DNA from 4 places in the Streptomyces sp. NBC_00370 genome. Region 4 is predicted to be linked to each of the others. Evidence: riboswitches for the same ligand, from Rfam matches in the RefSeq annotation. Region 4 holds a riboswitch; each other region holds the start of a gene.
The links. A riboswitch is a leader RNA that binds a small molecule or an ion and turns the genes downstream of it on or off. The one in region 4 is predicted to bind cyclic di-AMP.

Region 1: it holds a riboswitch for cyclic di-AMP, as region 4 does, so the genes downstream of both, OHS57_RS03535 (LysM peptidoglycan-binding domain-containing protein) here and OHS57_RS31955 (M23 family metallopeptidase) in region 4, are expected to answer to the same signal.
Region 2: it holds a riboswitch for cyclic di-AMP, as region 4 does, so the genes downstream of both, OHS57_RS28580 (M23 family metallopeptidase) here and OHS57_RS31955 (M23 family metallopeptidase) in region 4, are expected to answer to the same signal.
Region 3: it holds a riboswitch for cyclic di-AMP, as region 4 does, so the genes downstream of both, OHS57_RS15110 (transglycosylase family protein) here and OHS57_RS31955 (M23 family metallopeptidase) in region 4, are expected to answer to the same signal.

Annotation. Positions count from the first base shown of each region.
Region 1 covers NZ_CP107968.1:825,891-830,059, forward strand. Annotated here, with positions in the region: gene OHS57_RS03525 (glycosyltransferase family 2 protein) at 1-734, opposite strand, end outside; gene OHS57_RS03530 (hypothetical protein) at 1,018-1,227, shown strand; gene OHS57_RS03535 (LysM peptidoglycan-binding domain-containing protein) at 1,236-2,087, opposite strand; cyclic di-AMP (ydaO/yuaA leader) riboswitch at 2,090-2,254, opposite strand; gene OHS57_RS03540 (DUF6221 family protein) at 2,705-3,103, shown strand; gene OHS57_RS03545 (MFS transporter) at 3,320-4,169, shown strand, end outside.
Region 2 covers NZ_CP107968.1:6,395,212-6,399,380, reverse strand. Annotated here, with positions in the region: gene OHS57_RS28590 (bifunctional acetate--CoA ligase family protein/GNAT family N-acetyltransferase) at 1-1,115, opposite strand, end outside; gene OHS57_RS28585 (HPr family phosphocarrier protein) at 1,258-1,539, shown strand; gene OHS57_RS28580 (M23 family metallopeptidase) at 1,645-2,421, opposite strand; cyclic di-AMP (ydaO/yuaA leader) riboswitch at 2,435-2,596, opposite strand; gene OHS57_RS28575 (M16 family metallopeptidase) at 2,790-4,157, opposite strand.
Region 3 covers NZ_CP107968.1:3,410,543-3,414,711, forward strand. Annotated here, with positions in the region: gene eno (phosphopyruvate hydratase) at 1-978, opposite strand, end outside; gene OHS57_RS15110 (transglycosylase family protein) at 1,259-1,948, opposite strand; cyclic di-AMP (ydaO/yuaA leader) riboswitch at 1,952-2,130, opposite strand; gene OHS57_RS15115 (transglycosylase family protein) at 2,407-3,327, opposite strand; gene OHS57_RS15120 (cytochrome P450 family protein) at 3,466-4,169, opposite strand, start outside.
Region 4 covers NZ_CP107968.1:7,188,909-7,193,077, reverse strand. Annotated here, with positions in the region: gene OHS57_RS31965 (STM4011 family radical SAM protein) at 1-386, shown strand, start outside; gene OHS57_RS31960 (SGNH/GDSL hydrolase family protein) at 333-1,157, opposite strand; gene OHS57_RS31955 (M23 family metallopeptidase) at 1,320-2,180, opposite strand; cyclic di-AMP (ydaO/yuaA leader) riboswitch at 2,184-2,341, opposite strand; gene OHS57_RS31950 (tyrosine-protein phosphatase) at 2,721-3,539, shown strand; gene OHS57_RS31945 (DUF6126 family protein) at 3,571-3,723, opposite strand; gene OHS57_RS31940 (helix-turn-helix domain-containing protein) at 3,759-4,169, opposite strand, start outside.

The DNA.
Region 1 (4,169 bases), 6.4 Mb from region 4:
AGTCTGTCGCGCAACTCCCCCGGTTCCGTGCCCTCCTTGACGGCCTCGACGACATGCCGCAGATGGCGGTAGTACGTGTCGGCCGTCGTGACGCCGCTGCTGTTGTTCCCGCCGTCCGCCCTGCGGACCCAGCGGTAGGTCGGATAGTCACCGAGAATGGAGACGGTGCGCGCCCGGGTGTAGGCGCGGGCCATGAAGAGCTGGTCCTCCAGCCGGACGCGCCCTTCGGGAAATGTGATGCCGTGGTCCAGCAGAAAGGATCTCCGGAACATCTTGTGCGGCGTCAGGCTCTCGATCAGTGGCGCGTCCTTGACCGTGCAGCGCTCGACGGTCCGTTTGAACACGTTGCTCGGTCCCGTCATCGTGCCGTACATCTTGCCAAGCACGATGTCCGAGTCGTTCCGCTCACCCAGCCTGACCAGGCGTTCCAGTGACTCCGGGGCGAGTTCGTCGTCCTGGTCGACGAACTGCACGTACTTGCCGCGGGCCAGTCGCACGCCGACGTTGCGGGGCTTGCCCGGCCAGCCGGAGTTCTCCTGATGGTGGACGCGCACATGCGGGTGGCGGGCGGCGAGCCGGCGCAGCCGCTCGGCCGAGTCGTCCGTCGACCCGTCATTCACATAGAGAATCTCGTAGGCGTCGGAGCCAAGGCTCTGGCCGGTCAGTGATGCGGCGCAGCGATCCAGATGCTCTCCGGCGTTGTAAACCGGAATCACTATGCTCACTTTCAGCATTCGGGCCCCCTCGTCAACAGCGGCGGTCACCGAGTGAGATTCACACACCCCTCAGAAGGTTGTACGTAAATATGACTTCGACACGACGGGTGCCGTTTCCCTGACGTTCATTCAGCCCAGCGGGCCGGCGCCGGGCGCGGGCGGCGCGGATGGCCACTTGACACCTGTTCAGAAACGCCCCGACGGGCTATCGTCCCCAGGGATCGCACTCTGCGCATCGTTGCCGATGCGTCCCACCGCGGGCAGGAGTCACGCCCCGCTCCGAGACCCCGGAGGCCCGGCGATGCTCTTCTGGACCCTCGCTCTGCTGCTCACCCTGATCGCCTTCGGCAGCATCGGCTACGCGATGGCCGGCCTCGGCCGGGGCAGCGGACGTACCGGTGCGCGCCGTATCGGCGACTGCACGATGCGCCATGTCCCCCGCATGCCGAACGGGCCCACCCCCGCCGGACGTGTGCGTCGTCCGGCCGGAGTGGGCCCGTCAGGTGGGTGAAGGTCCGGTCAGTAGGGACCGTTCACGTTGTCGATCGAGCCGTAGGTGGCAGCCGCGTAGTTGCACGCGGCGGTGATGTTGGCCACCGGGTCGTAGCTGTCCATGGACGTGCCGTCCACGTGGTACGCCTGGAACGTCGGGTCGATGACCTGCAGCAGTCCCTTGGACGGCGTGCCGGCGGCGGCGTTCGAGTCCCAGTTGTTGATGGCCGCCGGGTTGCCCGACGACTCCCGCATGATGTTGCGGTAGATGCCGTCGTAGCTGCCCGGGATGCCGTGGGCGGCCATGATGTCCAGCGACTCCTTGATCCAGCCGTCCAGGTCGTTGGTGTACGACGCGGCCGCCGTCTGGATGGGGGTGGTGCTCGTACCGCCCTGGGCGCTCTTGCCGGACGGGACGGCCGCCGCCGTGGCGGGCTTGGCCTCGGCCTTCGGGGCACTCTTCGGAGCGCTCTTCGTGACAGTCCTGTCGGCGGTCGTCGCCGCCGTCCTCGACGCCGCCTTCCCGCCCAGGGTCAGCTTGAGGCCGGGGTGGATCAGCGACGGGTTGCCGCCGACGGCCTGCCGGTTGTCCTGGTAGAGCTTCTTCCAGCCACCGCTCAGCGAGTGGGTGCGGGCGATCTTGGCGAGCGAGTCACCGGAGACCACGGAGTACGTGGTCGGCGCGGCCTTCTTGGCGGCCACGACGGACGCGGGGGCCGATTTCACGGCCGACTCGACGGCCGAGCTGTGGACGGACGGCGCCGCTGTGGCGGTGGTGGCGGCCACCAGCGGGATGGTGAGCGCCGCACCACCCGTACCGAATGCGATAAGGCGTCGGGTGAGCCGGCCGGTACGGGGACGACGGTGCTTCTTGGGCATGACTAATTCCTCTCCGTCGCCTGCGAGGTGAGCTGTCGGGTTCGGACTGGAGATGTCCGGCCACATGAATGTGGCTTCACCCCTAGCCGGTCCTGTTTACGGACCGGCGGCTTACCTTGGGTCCCCCGCTCCTGCCGTAAGTGAGTGGGATTGGGTTTTCCGGACGGCGGCAGGATTAGGCGGTCCACCCGGAGTGACGTGAACGTAAGCGACAAAGACCGGCCTGAACAAGTCCGGGATTACAGGAACATCTCGAATCGGGAATCCGACGGTTCGACATCTCGTTACCGGAACAAGATCCGAGAACTCAACTTTCCTTCTGTGCGCGGGAAATAGCAGCCGGCCGCGCGCACGCCCGACATGTCCTTACGTGACACACATCACGGGGATATACCGCAACCGCGCGCTCCAACGAGGAACGCCGAACGACAAGTTGACCTATCGGTGGCTATACGGACTTGAAGGTCAATACCGCCAAATCGCCCATATGGGAAGCGCGCGTGTGGTCGCGGACGAGGCAAGTGCCGTTGCCGCGCGCGGTATCCTTCCCTACGGCCGTCCCAGCCCGCCAAGCCCACTGACAGCTCTGGACGGGCCGTTTTCGAGGAGCAAGACGCGTGAGCGAGAACGAAGCACTGATCACCTTCGTCCGGGCCCGGCTGGACGAGGAGGAGCAGATCGCGCGCAACGGTGGCAGCGACACGTGGCGGTGCCCGCCGGACCGGCCGGGCGAGGTGCACAGCTCCACGGGCCCGATCGCCTTCAGCATGAAGGACTACGGCTACGACCATCACATCGCCCACCAGGACCCGGCGCAGACCCTCCGCCGTATCGAGACCACCCGGGTACTCATCGGCGAGTACGCGGAGGTGGCCGAGCTGGACGTGGACCGCCCCGCCCGTGACTTCCCCTCCGGGCGCGCGGTCGGCCTGGGCTTCGTCGTCCGGCAGATCGCGGCCGAGCACGCGGGACACCCCGACTACCGGGTGAAGTGGCTTCCCCGGTTCGCCGGTTGAGCTGACGGAGGGCGGACACCGCCGCACCGAATATCGCTTTCGCGGCGGACGTCCGACGGTTAATCTCCGAACGACGGCCGACCCCGTGAGGAGCTGAGATGCCCGGTCACCCGAGCGCGCGTTGACGTAGGTCCCGACCGACCTGTCATCGCGTGCCGCCTCTGATCGCGGCACGGCGAGCCTTTTCCTCAGCCCTCGGCGCCCCAAGGGGTCACTGTGCCGTTCCGTCTTCCCGCCCTGTCGCGGGACCGTGATTTCCGCAGTCTCTGGGCCGGCCAGAGCGCCTCGCAGCTCGGGGCACAGGCCGCGCAGGTCACACTGCCGCTCGTCGCCGTGGTGGCACTGCACGCGGGCGCCGGTCAGCTCGGCGCCCTCCGCGCGGTGCAGCAGGCACCGATCCTGCTGTTCTCGCTCTTCGTGGGGGCGTGGGTGGACCGCAGGCGCTCCCGCACCATGATGGTGCTGGCCGACGCGGGCCGCGCCGTGGCACTGGCCGTGATCCCGGTCTGCTGTCTTCTCGGGGTGCTCGGCGTTCCGGTGCTGTTCGTGGTCGCTTTCCTGGTGGGCGTACTGAGCGTGTGCTTCGACGTGGCGTACCAGGCGTCGCTGGTACGCCTGGTGCCACGCGACCAGCTCGCCCAGGGCAACAGCCTGCTGGAGGGCAGCAGGTCGGCGGCGCAGATCGGCGGCCCCGCGCTCGGCGGGGCGATGGTCTCGCTGCTCTCCGTACCGGTCGCCGCGGCGGCCAACGCCTGCTTCTTCGTCCTGTCGTCCCTGTCGGTCCGGCGGATCAGCCGCAACGAGCCGGTACCCCTGTCCGGGGCGGGATCCGGGCCCGGGTCCGAGGGGCGGTCCGCCGTCCGGATGTGGCGGCAGATCCACGAGGGACTGCGTCTGGTCGTCAGCGACGGCTCGCTGCGGGCCGTGGGGATCTGCTCGGCCCTCTTCCAGTTCTCCTTCGCCGGTCTGATGACCGTCTATCTGCTCTTCCTGTCGCGCACCCTGCAGCTGCCGGGCACCGCCGTCGGCCTGGCGCTCGCGGCCGTCGGTCCCGGCGCGCTGGCGG
Region 2 (4,169 bases), 790 kb from region 4:
CCGATCGCGCCCGACTGGGTGAAGAGCCCGATGCGGCCGCGGTGCGGCGACTGCGGTGTGAGGGAGGCGTTCAGCCGTACGTCGGCCGCGGTGTTGATGATCCCGAAGGCGTTGGGGCCGATGAGCCGCATCCCGTACGAGCGGGCCTGCCGCAGCAGGGCGCGCTGGCGCTCCCTGCCCCGGTCGCCGCTCTCGGCGTATCCGGCGGAGAGCACGACCACGCCCCGTACGCCGTGCGCGCCGCAGTCGGCGACGGCGTCCGGCACCCGGCCGGCGGGTACGGCGATGACGGCCAGGTCGACCGGGCCTTCGACGGCGGCGACCGAGCGCAGGGCGGGTACGCCGTCCAGCTCGCCCTCGTCGTCGGCGAAGGCGCTGTTGACCGCGTACGTACGGCCGGTGAAGCCGGCGCCGAGGAGGTTGCGCAGGACCGTGCGGCCGACGCCGCCGGGGGTCCGGCTGGTGCCGACGACGGCAACGGATCCGGGGGCCAGCAGCCGCTGCACCGAGCGCGCCTCGGCCCGCTGCTCACGGCCGCGCTGCACGGCCAGCGACTCGGCGGTGGGTTCGAGGTCGAGGGTGAGGCGTACGGCGCCGTCCTCGAAGCTGCGCTTCTGGGTGAATCCGGCGTCCCGGAACACCTTGATCATCTTGTTGTTGGCGGGCAGCACCTCGGCGGCGAAGCGCCGGATGCCGCGCTCGCGTGCGACCGCCGCGATGTGTTCGAGCAGTGCGGAGGCGACGCCGCGCCCCTGGTGGGCGTCCTGGACGAGGAAGGCGACCTCCGCCTCGTCGGCGGGCGCCGAGGCCGAGCGGCCCAGCTCGTCGATCCGGTCGTAGCGGACGGTCGCGATGAAGTCGCCGCCCACGGTGACGGCGAGTCCGACCCGGTCCACGTAGTCGTGGTGGGTGAACCGGTGCACGTCCTTGTCGGAGAGCCGGGGGTACGGCGCGAAGAAGCGGTAGTACTTGGACTCGTCGGAGACCTGCTCGTAGAAGCTCACCAGCCGTTCGGCGTCGTCGGCGGTGATGGGCCTGATCCGCGCGGTGCCTCCGTCGCGCAGCACCACGTCTGCTTCCCAGTGATCGGGGTACGCGTGATCCGACGGCGTCATACGTCAAGCCTATGGCCTGACCCGCGGCGTTCGCAGCGGTCGCGGCCGGTGGCGGGGCGGGGCACCCTGGGGCGGCAGAACCGTTTTGGCCGCACATGAGACACTGGTCTAGACAACCTCTTGAGACTTGAAGGGCAACACCATGGCTGAGCGCCGCGTCAACGTCGGCTGGGCCGAGGGCCTGCACGCCCGCCCCGCATCCATCTTCGTCCGCGCCGCCACGGCCTCCGGCGTCCCCGTCACGATCGCGAAGGAAGGCGGCAGCCCGGTCAACGCCGCGTCCATGCTGGCCGTGCTGGGACTCGGTGCGCAGGGCGGCGAGGAGGTCGTGCTCGCTTCCGACGCGGACGGCGCCGACGCCGCGCTGGACCGGCTGTCGAAGCTGGTGGCCGAGGGACTGGACGAGCTTCCCGAGACGGTCTGACCCGCCCGGCGCGTCCGAAGCGTCCGTAGCCAAGCGGCGGTGACCCCCGGATCCGGGGGTCACCGCCGCTTGGCTGTCCGCGTGGGCCCGCGGGGGCCGCCGGTGTCAGACGTGCACGCCGTGCTTGCGCAGATACGCCAGCGGGTCGACGTCCGTGCCGTACTCCTGGCCGGTCCTGGCCTCGAAGTGCAGATGCGGTCCTGTGGCGTTGCCCGTCGCCCCCGAGAGGGCGATCCGCTCCCCCGGCGTGACGGACTGGCCGACCGTCACCTGGATCGAGGAGAGATGGCCGTACTGCGTGTACATGCCGTCGCGCATCCGGATCACCACGTTGTTGCCGTAAGCGCCGCCCCAGCCCGCCTCCACGACGGTGCCGGCGCCGACGGCGACCACCTCGGTGCCCGTGGCGGCGTGGAAGTCGATGCCGGTGTGGCTGCCGGACGACCACAGCGCCCCGCCGCTCTCGTACCCGGTGCTCACGTACGAGTGCGCGACCGGCGTCCGGAAGGCGTTCAGCCGCTTGCGCGCGGCGGCGCGCGCGGCGCGCTGCCTGGCCTCGCGCACCTCTTGGGCGCGCGCCTCGGCCTTCCGCTTCGCCTCCGCCCTGGCCTCGGCGACCCGCTTCGCCTGCTCGGCGGCGGCCCGCTGGGCCGTCGCCTGGGCGGCGATGGTGTCGCTTATCGAATCGCCGATGACGATGGCCTGGGTGGTGCTGCTGCCCTGTCCTGCGGCCGGGCCCTCGGGCTCGGCGGCGAGCGCCTGGGAGGACAGTGCTCCGACGACTCCGCTGACGGTGAGCGTCGCGACGCCCGCCACGCTCATGCTCCTGCGGGTGGGACGTCTGCGGGCACGGTGCTTCCCGGTGGGACGGGTGAACGCCATGGAGTGGCTGATCCTTTCCTTCCTTCTCGCCTACCGGGTTAGCTGACGGGTTCGGAGCAGGAAGGTCTCCTACGGGCACCTCCGCACGGCCGGCGAAGGCATCCGATTCACCCCAGGGACATGGGTCCCCGGCTCCCCAGGCTCGCGCCTGACGGGGACTCGGCGATGGCTGCCCGATGCCGCGGACGCGGCTGGTGACTGGCGGACAGCCCGACCGACGCTAAGCGGGCGGACTTCGCATCACCAAAGCCGCGCGGGCATTTGTAGCGCACACCACAGGGCAGAGCGGGCAAAAGGGAGAACCCCGGCCACCCGCACCGGGGTTCTCCCCTGAGGTCCTGCCGCTCGGATCGGCCCTTACGGACGGATCAGCCCGCGACGACCGTCACATCGCCGATACCGAGAGCCGTGACCGGCTCCTTGATCTGCGCGGCGTCACCGACGAGCACCGTGACGAGCCGGTCGACCGGGAACGCGTTGACGGCAGCGGCCGTCGCCTCGACCGTGCCCGTCTCGGCCAGCCGCGCGTACAACTGCGCCTGGAAGTCGTCCGGGAGATGCTGCTCGACCTGGTCGGCCAGCGTCCCGGCGACCGAGGCGGCCGTCTCGTACTTCAGCGGGGCGACCCCGACCAGGTTCTGCACGGCGACGTCCCGCTCGGCCTCGGTGAGACCGTCCGCCGCGAGGGTGCGCAGCACCGTCCAGAGGTCCTCCAGCGCCGGGCCGGTGGACTCCGTGTCCACCGAACCGCTGATGGCGAGCATCGCGGCGCCCGTGCCGTCGGCGGCCGAGCGCAGCACCTGGCCGAACGCCCGTACGCCGTACGTGTAGCCCTTCTCCTCACGCAGCACCCGGTCGAGCCGGGAGGTGAGCGTGCCGCCCAGGCAGTACGTGCCGAGCACCTGGGCCGGCCAGACGCGGTCGTGCCGGTCGGCGCCGATGCGGCCGATCAGCAACTGCGTCTGTACGGCGCCCGGTCGGTCCACGATCACGACGCGGCCCGTGTCGTCGGCGGTGACGGCGGGCACCGGGCGCGGCTCTGCCGTGTTGCCCGTCCAGTCGCCGAGGCTGTCGGCGAGCACCTGGTCCAGATCGACGCCGGTGAGATCGCCGACGACCACGGCGGTCGCCGTGGCCGGACGGACGTACGCGTCGTAGAAGGCGCGCACGCCCGCCGCGTCGATCCGCTCGACCGTCTCCTCGGTGCCCTGGCGCGGCCGGGACATCCGCAGGGACGCCGGGAACAGCTCCTTGGAGAGCTGCTTGGCGGCGCGGCGGCCCGGGTTGGCCGTCTCGTGCGGGATCTCGTCGAGGCGGTTGCGCACCAGCCGCTCGATCTCGCTGTCCGCGAAGGCGGGGGCGCGCAGCGCCTCCGCGACCAGGCCGAGCGCCTTGGGCAGCCGGGAGACCGGCACTTCGAGGGAGACCCGGACGCCGGGGTGGTCGGCGTGCGCGTCGAGCGTGGCGCCGCAGCGCTCCAGCTCGGCGGCGAACTCCTCGGCCGAGTGCTTGTCGGTGCCCTCTGACAGGGCGCGCGCCATGATCGTGGCGATGCCGTCGAGCCCTTCCGGCTCGGCGTCGAGGGGGGCGTCGAGACAGATCTCGACGGCCACCACCTGCTGTCCCGGGCGGTGACAGCGCAGCACCGTCAGACCGTTGGCCAGGGCGCCCCGTTCGGGCGCGGGGAAGGCCCAGGGCCTGGCCTCGCCGGCCGTCGGCCGCGGGTGGAACTCCATGGTCGCGGCAGC
Region 3 (4,169 bases), 3.8 Mb from region 4:
CTCCTCGATACCGCGGGCGAGGCGCTCCGGGTTGGTGACGAAGAGGTCGTCGCCGACGATCTGGACCTTGGCGCCCAGCTTGTCGGTGAGGACCTTCCAGCCGGCCCAGTCGTCCTCGAACAGCGGGTCCTCGATGGAGACGAGCGGGTACGAGGCGACGAGCTCCTCGTAGTACTCGGTCATCTCGGCGGCCGAGCGGGACTCGCCCTCGAAGTTGTACTTGCCCTCGCTGTAGAACTCGGAGGCGGCGACGTCGAGCGCGAGCGCGATGTCACGGCCGGCGACGTAGCCGGCCTCCTTGATCGCTTCGAGGATGAGGTCGAGCGCGGCGCGGTTGGAGTCCAGGTTCGGCGCGAAGCCGCCCTCGTCACCGAGACCGGTGGCCAGGCCCTTGTCCTTCAGGACGCGCTTGAGGGTGTGGTAGACCTCGGCGCCCCAGCGCAGCGCCTCGGAGAAGGACTCGGCGCCGATCGGGGCGATCATGAACTCCTGGATGTCCACGTTCGAGTCGGCGTGCGACCCGCCGTTCAGGATGTTCATCATCGGGACGGGCAGCAGGTGCGCGTTCGGACCGCCGAGGTAGCGGAACAGCGGCAGGTCGGACGCCTCGGAGGCGGCGTGCGCCACGGCGAGGGAGACACCCAGGATGGCGTTGGCGCCGAGCGACGACTTGTCGGGGGTGGCGTCCAGGTCCAGCATCGCCTGGTCGATCAGCCGCTGCTCGGTGGCGTCGTAGCCGACGAGCTCCGGGCCGATCTGCTCGATGACGGCGAGGACGGCCTTCTCGACGCCCTTGCCCTGGTAACGGTTCTGGTCACCGTCGCGGAGCTCAAGGGCCTCGAACGCACCGGTGGAGGCACCGGAGGGGACAGCAGCACGGCCTGTGCTGCCGTCGTCGAGGCCGACCTCGACCTCGACCGTGGGGTTGCCTCGGGAGTCGAGGATTTCCCGGGCTACGACGACGTCGATGGACGGCACGAGCATCTCCTTCTGGGATGTGACGCTTGGAGCGCAGGGCCCGTTGGCCTTGCGCCAAGAGCCTAACCGGCGGCGGGGCGTCGGCCGGCCTGTGCCCGCACGCTGGGACGAAATGAGGACCGAATACCCGGCAGGCCGGACAAATCCGGCGGCTGCTTCACCGGGACCCCGTAGCGGGCCCGCACCCGCACCCGCACAAGGAACCCCGGCCCGGCACGCACGGGGGACGCGCGCCGGACCGGGGTGGTCGGTGAGGACCGGTCGGGTCAGTGACCCGGGACTAGCTGAGGTGGAGCTGCTGGCCCGGGTAGATCACATCGGCGTCCTTGACGATGTCCTTGTTCAGGTCGAAGACCTTCTTCCAGCCGCCCTTGACGTGATGGGCGGTGGCGATCTTCGAAAGGGTGTCGCCACCCTTGACCTTGTACTCGCCGTCACCCTTCTTGATCGTGGTGGGACGGCTCTGGCCGCGCGACGCGGGCTGCGCCTCGCTGCGGCTCGACTGCTGCTTCGAGGAGGGCTGCGCCTGCTGCTGCTTGGGCTGCGCCTGCTGCTGGGGGGCCTGCTCCTGCGGCTGGGCGGCGTCCGAACTGCTGGACGCGCCGGACAGGTTGACGCCACAGCTCGGCCAGGCGCCCTTGCCCTGGCTGGCCAGGACCTTCTCGGCGACGGCTATCTGCTGCGACTTGGAGGCCTGGTCGGCGCTGGAGGCGTAGGCGGTGCCGCCGTACGCGGCCCAGGTGGACGACGAGAACTGCAGACCGCCGTAGTACCCGTTGCCGGTGTTGATCGACCAGTTGCCGCCGGACTCGCACGAGGCGACCTGGTCCCACTCCGAGGTGGAGGCGGCCGATGCGGACGTGGCACCGAGCAGCGGTACCGCGATGGCGGCACCGGTCACTCCGGCGAGCGTCGCGTAGCGGACGGCCTTGGACGGGCGGCGGTGCTTGGCATTGCTGGAACGCAGCATGGAGCATCTCCTCACCGACGCCTACGAGGTCAGCTGTCGGGTTCGGGCCAAGTGAGTTGCCCGGCCACCTGCCGCGTGACGGCAGGTGGCTACACCCCGAGCCGGTCGGCGGCCGTCTCTCGACGGCCGGGTCCGGCGCCTAACCTTGGGTCCCCCGCTCCTGCCTACGGCGCTTTACGCGACGACTGTTCCCGGCGTCCGGCGGCAGGATTCGGCGTGCCGGTCGACGGGGCCCGCGGTGCGAGCGGTTCAGACGTAAACACAGCCCGCCCCGGATGTTCAAAGGAGAGCATCACGGATAAATCGCCCTTACCGGTCTTCAACACCGTTGTGTTTTCGCAGGTGGGAGCGGAAAGGGACGAACCCGGCGGGCAGAGCACACCAATTACGGCAAAGAGACCCTTGTCTCACTTTCACAGAAGTGGACATAGGGTCTCTAACTGCCCTCGCTGCAGAGGCTACTTCGCGAGATCCGCACTGGCCAGCGCCGCGTCCGCCGCGTAGATCTGCTGCCAGCCGCCCGGCAGCTTCAGCGCGTCGGTGATCAGCGTCGGGGCCTCGTCCACGGGGGCGGCGTACTGACCGACGGAGATGCCGTCACCCTTCGCGTCATGTACCGGTTCGTTAACTCGCGAGGCATGACGGCCAGTTTCCCGCTGTTCGCCCGAATTGCCCGGCCGTGTCGTCTCGGGAGCCGCGGCGCCGCGGTGCTTGGACGCCTTGGAGGGGGTCCCGGACGGCGTGCCGGACGGTGTCCCGGAGGCGTCAGGGGCGGGCGTGGTCGCCGAGGGGGCGCCGGAGGGGGTGGTGGCCGACGGCGAAGGCGCGGGCGTGTCCGTGGCCTTCGGGGACGTGCTGCTGTCGCCGCCGCCGGTCACGCCGTCGATCAGACCACCGACCACGCTGCCGACGGTGCCGCCGCCGTTGTCGTTGCTCACGCCGGTCGGCGCCTCGTCCTCGGCCGCCGGGTCGGAACCCGCACCGGGGTCGACGTCCGGCGTGACGTCGCTCTTGGTGAGACCGGAGACCGCGGCGCAGCTCGTCCACGCCTGCGGGCCCTGTGCGTCGAGGACCTTCTCGGCCACCTGTATCTGCTGGGCGCGGCTGGCGAGGTCGGGCCGGCTGGCGTACTGGTCACCCCCGAAGGAGTTCCAGGTCTCCTGCGACATCTGCAGCCCGCCGTAATAGCCGTTCTCCAGGTTCGCGCTCCACGTGCCGCCGCTCTCGCACTCGGCGACGTGGTCCCAGGTCGTGGCGTCTGCGGCGGAGGCGCCGGCAGCGCCGAGCAGCGGGATCGCGATCGCCGATCCGGTCACCCCTGCGGCGACGATCAGTGCGGGAGCCTGCCGAGGGCGGCGATGACGGCCGTTCGCGGACATGCGGTTGCCTTCCGTGTGACGGGAAATACGACTACACCGTGTGGCTGGTGGAGCTGTCGGTGAACGTAGCGGTACTCGAACGTCTGTCACAAGTCGATGCAGCGGAGATCACGTGAAAGTCACGGACTTGACGGTTTGTCAGTCGGACAGAGGTGTGAACTGCACCGGAAGCGTGCGCAATCCACGCATGATGAGCCCCCCACGCCACCGCAAATCGGAAGGATCCTCCGCAAGGCGCACATCGGGCAGCCGGGTCAGAAGTGTGGCAAGTGCGGTCCGACCCTCCAGCCGTGCCAGGGGTGCGCCGAGGCAGTAGTGGATTCCGTGCCCGTATCCGAGGTGTTGATTGTCACTCCGAGCGAGATCCAGCCGGTCGGGGTCGTCGAAGCGGGCGGGGTCGCGGTCGGCGGCGGCGAGGACGACGAGGACGGGGTCGCCGGTCGCGACGGCCACCCCGCCGACGGTCAGCGGTTCGGTCGCGTAGCGCCAGGTGGCGAGTTCCACCGGCCCGTCGTAGCGCAGGAGTTCTTCCACGCCCGTGGCGAGCAGGCCGGTGTCGCCGGCGGCGAGCGCTTCCTGGAGCCTGGTCCGCTGGCCGGGGTTGCGCAGCAGCGCGTACGTGCCGTTGCCGATGAGGTTGACCGTCGTCTCGAATCCGGCGAACAGGATGATGAAGGCCATCGCCGCCGCTTCGTTCTCGGTCAGGTGCTCCCCGTGGTCGCCGGCCCGGATCAAACCTGAGATCAGATCGTCGCCGGGCTCCCGCCGCTTGCGGTGGATCAGTTCGGCGAGATAGCCGCGCATCTTCTTCACCGAGCGCGCGACGCCGCCGCGCGGACCTC
Region 4 (4,169 bases):
CCCGCTGGACGGACCTCGACCCGCTGTTCCCGTACAGCCGCCATCCGCACAGGTCGGCGGGGCTGCCGTGCCGCACGGGCGAGTCCGTGATCTCGGTGGACGGTGCCGGTACGGTACGGCGCTGCCACTTCGTCCCGGCCGAGCTGGGCAATCTCTACGACGGTTCGTACCGCGCGGCGCTGCGCCCCCGCGCCTGTCCGCTCGCGGTGTGCGACTGCCACATCGGCTATGTGCATCTGGAGACGCTGCCGTTGTACGACGTGTTCGCCGGCGGTGTGCTGGAGCGGATCCCCGCCGCGGCCGGCAGGCCCGGGTCTCCCCCGGGCGGGCTCTCAGTGGTCCAGCGGGAGCAGGTCGGGCCGCTTCGCGGCGACATGGTCACCTGACGACTCGCCGCGCAGCCGCCTGCCGATCCAGGGCACCAGGTGTTCCCTGGCCCAGTTGATGTCGTCGCGCCGCACCTCGAAGGCGCCGCGCGGTGCCTGCGGTGGCCAGAGCTGGTCCGGGTCGGCCGGTACGTCGAGGCCGAGCACCTGTGCTGCGCGCAGCGCGACCCGGGTGTGGCCCTCGGGGGACAGATGCAGCCGGTCGGCGTCCCAGGCGCGCCGGTCCTGCACGGACCTCAGGGACCAGAGGTCGAGGACGGGGCAGTCGTAGCGGTCGGCGATGGCCCGTACATGGGCGGTGTAGGTGGCGATCTTGCCGCGCAGATGGCGCAGGACGGGCACGCCCCGGGTGTCGAACCCGGTGGTGATCATGACGGCGGGTACCGCGCCCGCGAGGTCGGCGACGGCGCGTTCGAGCCGTTCGGCGACATCGTCGGGGTCGGTGCCCGGCCGGATGATGTCGTTGCCGCCGGCACAGAACGTCACGAGATCCGGGGCGAGTTGCTTCGCGCGCGGAATCTGCTCGGCGACGATCTGGTCGAGGAGCCTGCCCCGTACGGCGAGATTGGCGTAGCGGAAATCGCCGTGGGCCGTGTCCACGGGTGCGTGGCACACCGGCAATTGGTCGGCGAGCAGGATCGCCAGCCGGTCCGCCCAGCCTATGTACCGGCCGTCCGGCCCCGGATCTCCTACACCTTCGGTGAAACTGTCACCGATCGCGGTGTACGACCCGATGACGTCATGTCTTCTTGATCTCGAATCGTTTGCCACGTCTCCATATGCTCCTCTTACGGATGTGACCTACGCGACCGTAAGGAGGGGTTGACGGGTGGTGAGAAATGCCACCGGTCAAGTTCTGCAAAAGCCGGAATAGCCGCCGCCCGCGACGAAGCGGACGGCGGCCATTCCGGTTGATCGACGTGGCGGGACGGTTCAGACCGTGACGCCGTGCGCGCGCAGGTAGGCCAGCGGGTCGATGTCCGAGCCGTAGTCGGGGCCGGTGCGGATCTCGAAGTGCAGGTGCGGGCCTGTCACATTGCCGGTCGCGCCGGAGACACCGATCTGCTGTCCCTCGGTGACGGTCTGCCCGGCGGAGACGTTGAGGGACGACATGTGGCCGTACTGCGAATAGTCGCCGTCGCTGTGCCGGATGACGACCTGGTTGCCGTACGAGCCGCCCCAGCCCGCCGTGACGACGGTGCCGGCGGCGACGGCCTTGACCGTGGTGCCGGTGGGCACCACGAAGTCGGTGCCGGTGTGGTAGCCGCTGGACCACATGGCGCCGTTCTGGTGGTACGGCGTGCCGATGGGGGCGCCGTCGACCGGCAGGGTGTAGCCGCCGTCGGTCTGCTTCGTGGCGGCCGCCGGGGTCGCGGTGGCGGCGGTGGTCTTCGCCGCGGCGCTCGGGGCCGCCGCCGCCGGTGCCTTCGCGCCGATGGTCAGCTTCGTACCGGGCCTGATCAGGGACGGGTCGGAGCCGATGACCGAGCGGTTGTCGTCGTAGAGCTTGTGCCAGCCGCCGCTCACCTGCTCCCTGGCCGCGATCTTGGACAGATAGTCCCCGGGGACCACGGAGTACGTCGTGGCCGCCTTCGCCGGGGCGGTCCTGACCGACGCTGCCTTCGCCGGGGCCGCCTTCACGGGCGCCGCGGTGGGTGCGGCGTGTTCGGCCGCGTGGGCGCCGGTGGCGCCGATGAACGGCATCGCGAGCGCGGCGCCGCCGGCGCCCGCGGCGGCGAATCCACGGGCGAGTGAACGGGACTTGGGACGGCGGTGCTTACCCTTTCCGGGCATGGCGAATTTCCTCTCCTGCGCCTGCGAGGTGAGCTGTCGGGTTAGGGCCGGAGCTGCCCTGCCGCGCTTGTCGCGCGACTTCACCCCAAGCCGTCCGGACATCCGGAATCGGCGTACTACCTGGGTCCCCCGCTCCTGCCACACGTGGGTGGATGGGAATTCCGGGCGGCGGCAGGATTCGGCGTTCCGCTCGGATTGACGGTGACGGTAAGCGAGCGGGGACGGCGGTAACAAGCCGTTCGGTGAATTCACCCACGGCCGCCCGGACAACACGTCGGAGCGCCGGTCACCCTGCGTGGATTACGGATCTTCGAATTCCCCCGGACCACGGAATTCCGTTTCTCTCCTCCGCCACGGACCGTCACCGATATGATCCTGCTCACCAGCATGGCGCCCATTTCCCCCGCGCTCGGGGCACGTTGGGTCAATGTTCCCAATACGGACACCCGATACGGGCAGGTCACGTCAGAACCGATGCCATAAAGTCGGAAGCCGACATCGCCGTCCCCCCGGGTCGGCGCCAGATCTGGAGGAGCTTCCGTGACACAGCAGCTGCCACCCGTCCCGTCGACAGAGCCCGAGCTGACCGGAGTACGCAATTTCCGTGACGTCGGCGGGCTGCCGACGACCGACGGACGGCGGGTGCGGCACGGCAAGCTGTTCCGCAGCGGCCATCTCGCGTCGGCCGCCGCCGCCGACGCCGCGTTCCTCGCCTCGCTCGGGCTGCACACGGTCTTCGACTTCCGTAACTCCGCCGACCTCAAGCTGGACGGCCCCGACATCGAGCTGCCCGGCGTGCGGAACGTGAACATCCCGCTCAGCGACCCGGCGGACGGCGCGCAGTTCTGGCGGCTGGTCCGGCAGGGCGATCTCGACCAGCTGCGGGCGATCCTCTCGGAGGACAGGGCCGCCGAGCGGATGACCGGCTCGTACCGGTCGATGCCCGTCGAGCGCGCGGCCGAGCTGAGCCGCGTCCTGCACGCCCTCGCCGACGACGACCTCCCCGCGCTGCTGCACTGCGCCGCGGGCAAGGACAGGGCCGGGGTGACGATGGCGGTGACCCTGCTGGCCCTCGGGGTGGACAGGGACGCGATCGAGGAGGACTACCTCAAGTCCAACGACCCGCGCAGGCGGTATCTGGTGCACCGCGACGACACCTCACCGACCGGGCGCTCCGCCGAGGTGATGGAGCTGCTCAGTCCGCTGTTCGAGGCCCGCGCCGCGTATCTGGCCGCCGCCTTCGAGACCATCGACACCACGTGGGGCTCCACGGACAGCTATCTGGCCGAGGGCCTGTCGCTGGCCCCCGAGACCCGCGAGCGGCTGCGCGCGAATCTCCTGACCGACGGCGACGCCTGAGGCGACCGCCGTACCAGCGGCAGTGACCGGCCTACTTCCCGACCGTGAAGAGCAGGTACAGGAAGCCGGCGAAGAGATGGCCGGCCACCAGATAGGCGAAGAGCCGCACGACGAGGGTCTTCGGCAGCGTCCACTCCTTGCGGGCGGGCTTGGGCGCGGGCTCGGTTGCGGGATTCTCCGACATGGGACGACCTCTTCTTCCGTGCGGGGGCGGGCAGGTCAGCGGCGATGGGCCGGGCCGCCGAGACACAGCTCGGCGGTCGGGCTCTGCAGCAGGGTGTGGACGAACAGCAGCTCGGTGCCCGGCGGACCGGCGGCGGCGATGCGGTGCGGGGTGAGCGAGTCGAAGTGCGCGCTGTCCCCCGGGTCGAGCACATGGACACCGTCGCCGAGGCCCAGCCGTAGCCGGCCTTCGAGGACGTAGATCCATTCCTCCCCCGGGTGCACCCTGATCAGGTCGCCCTGGGCGCCGTACGGCACGGTGACCCGCAGCGGCTGCATCGCCCGGCCGGAGCCGCCCGCCTGGTGGTACGTCCAGCCGTCGGCCTCGACGGCCTCGGTGCGTCCCGCGCGGACGATCGGGTCACGCTCGGGCGGCATCTCACCCAGCAGATCGGAGACCGTCGTACC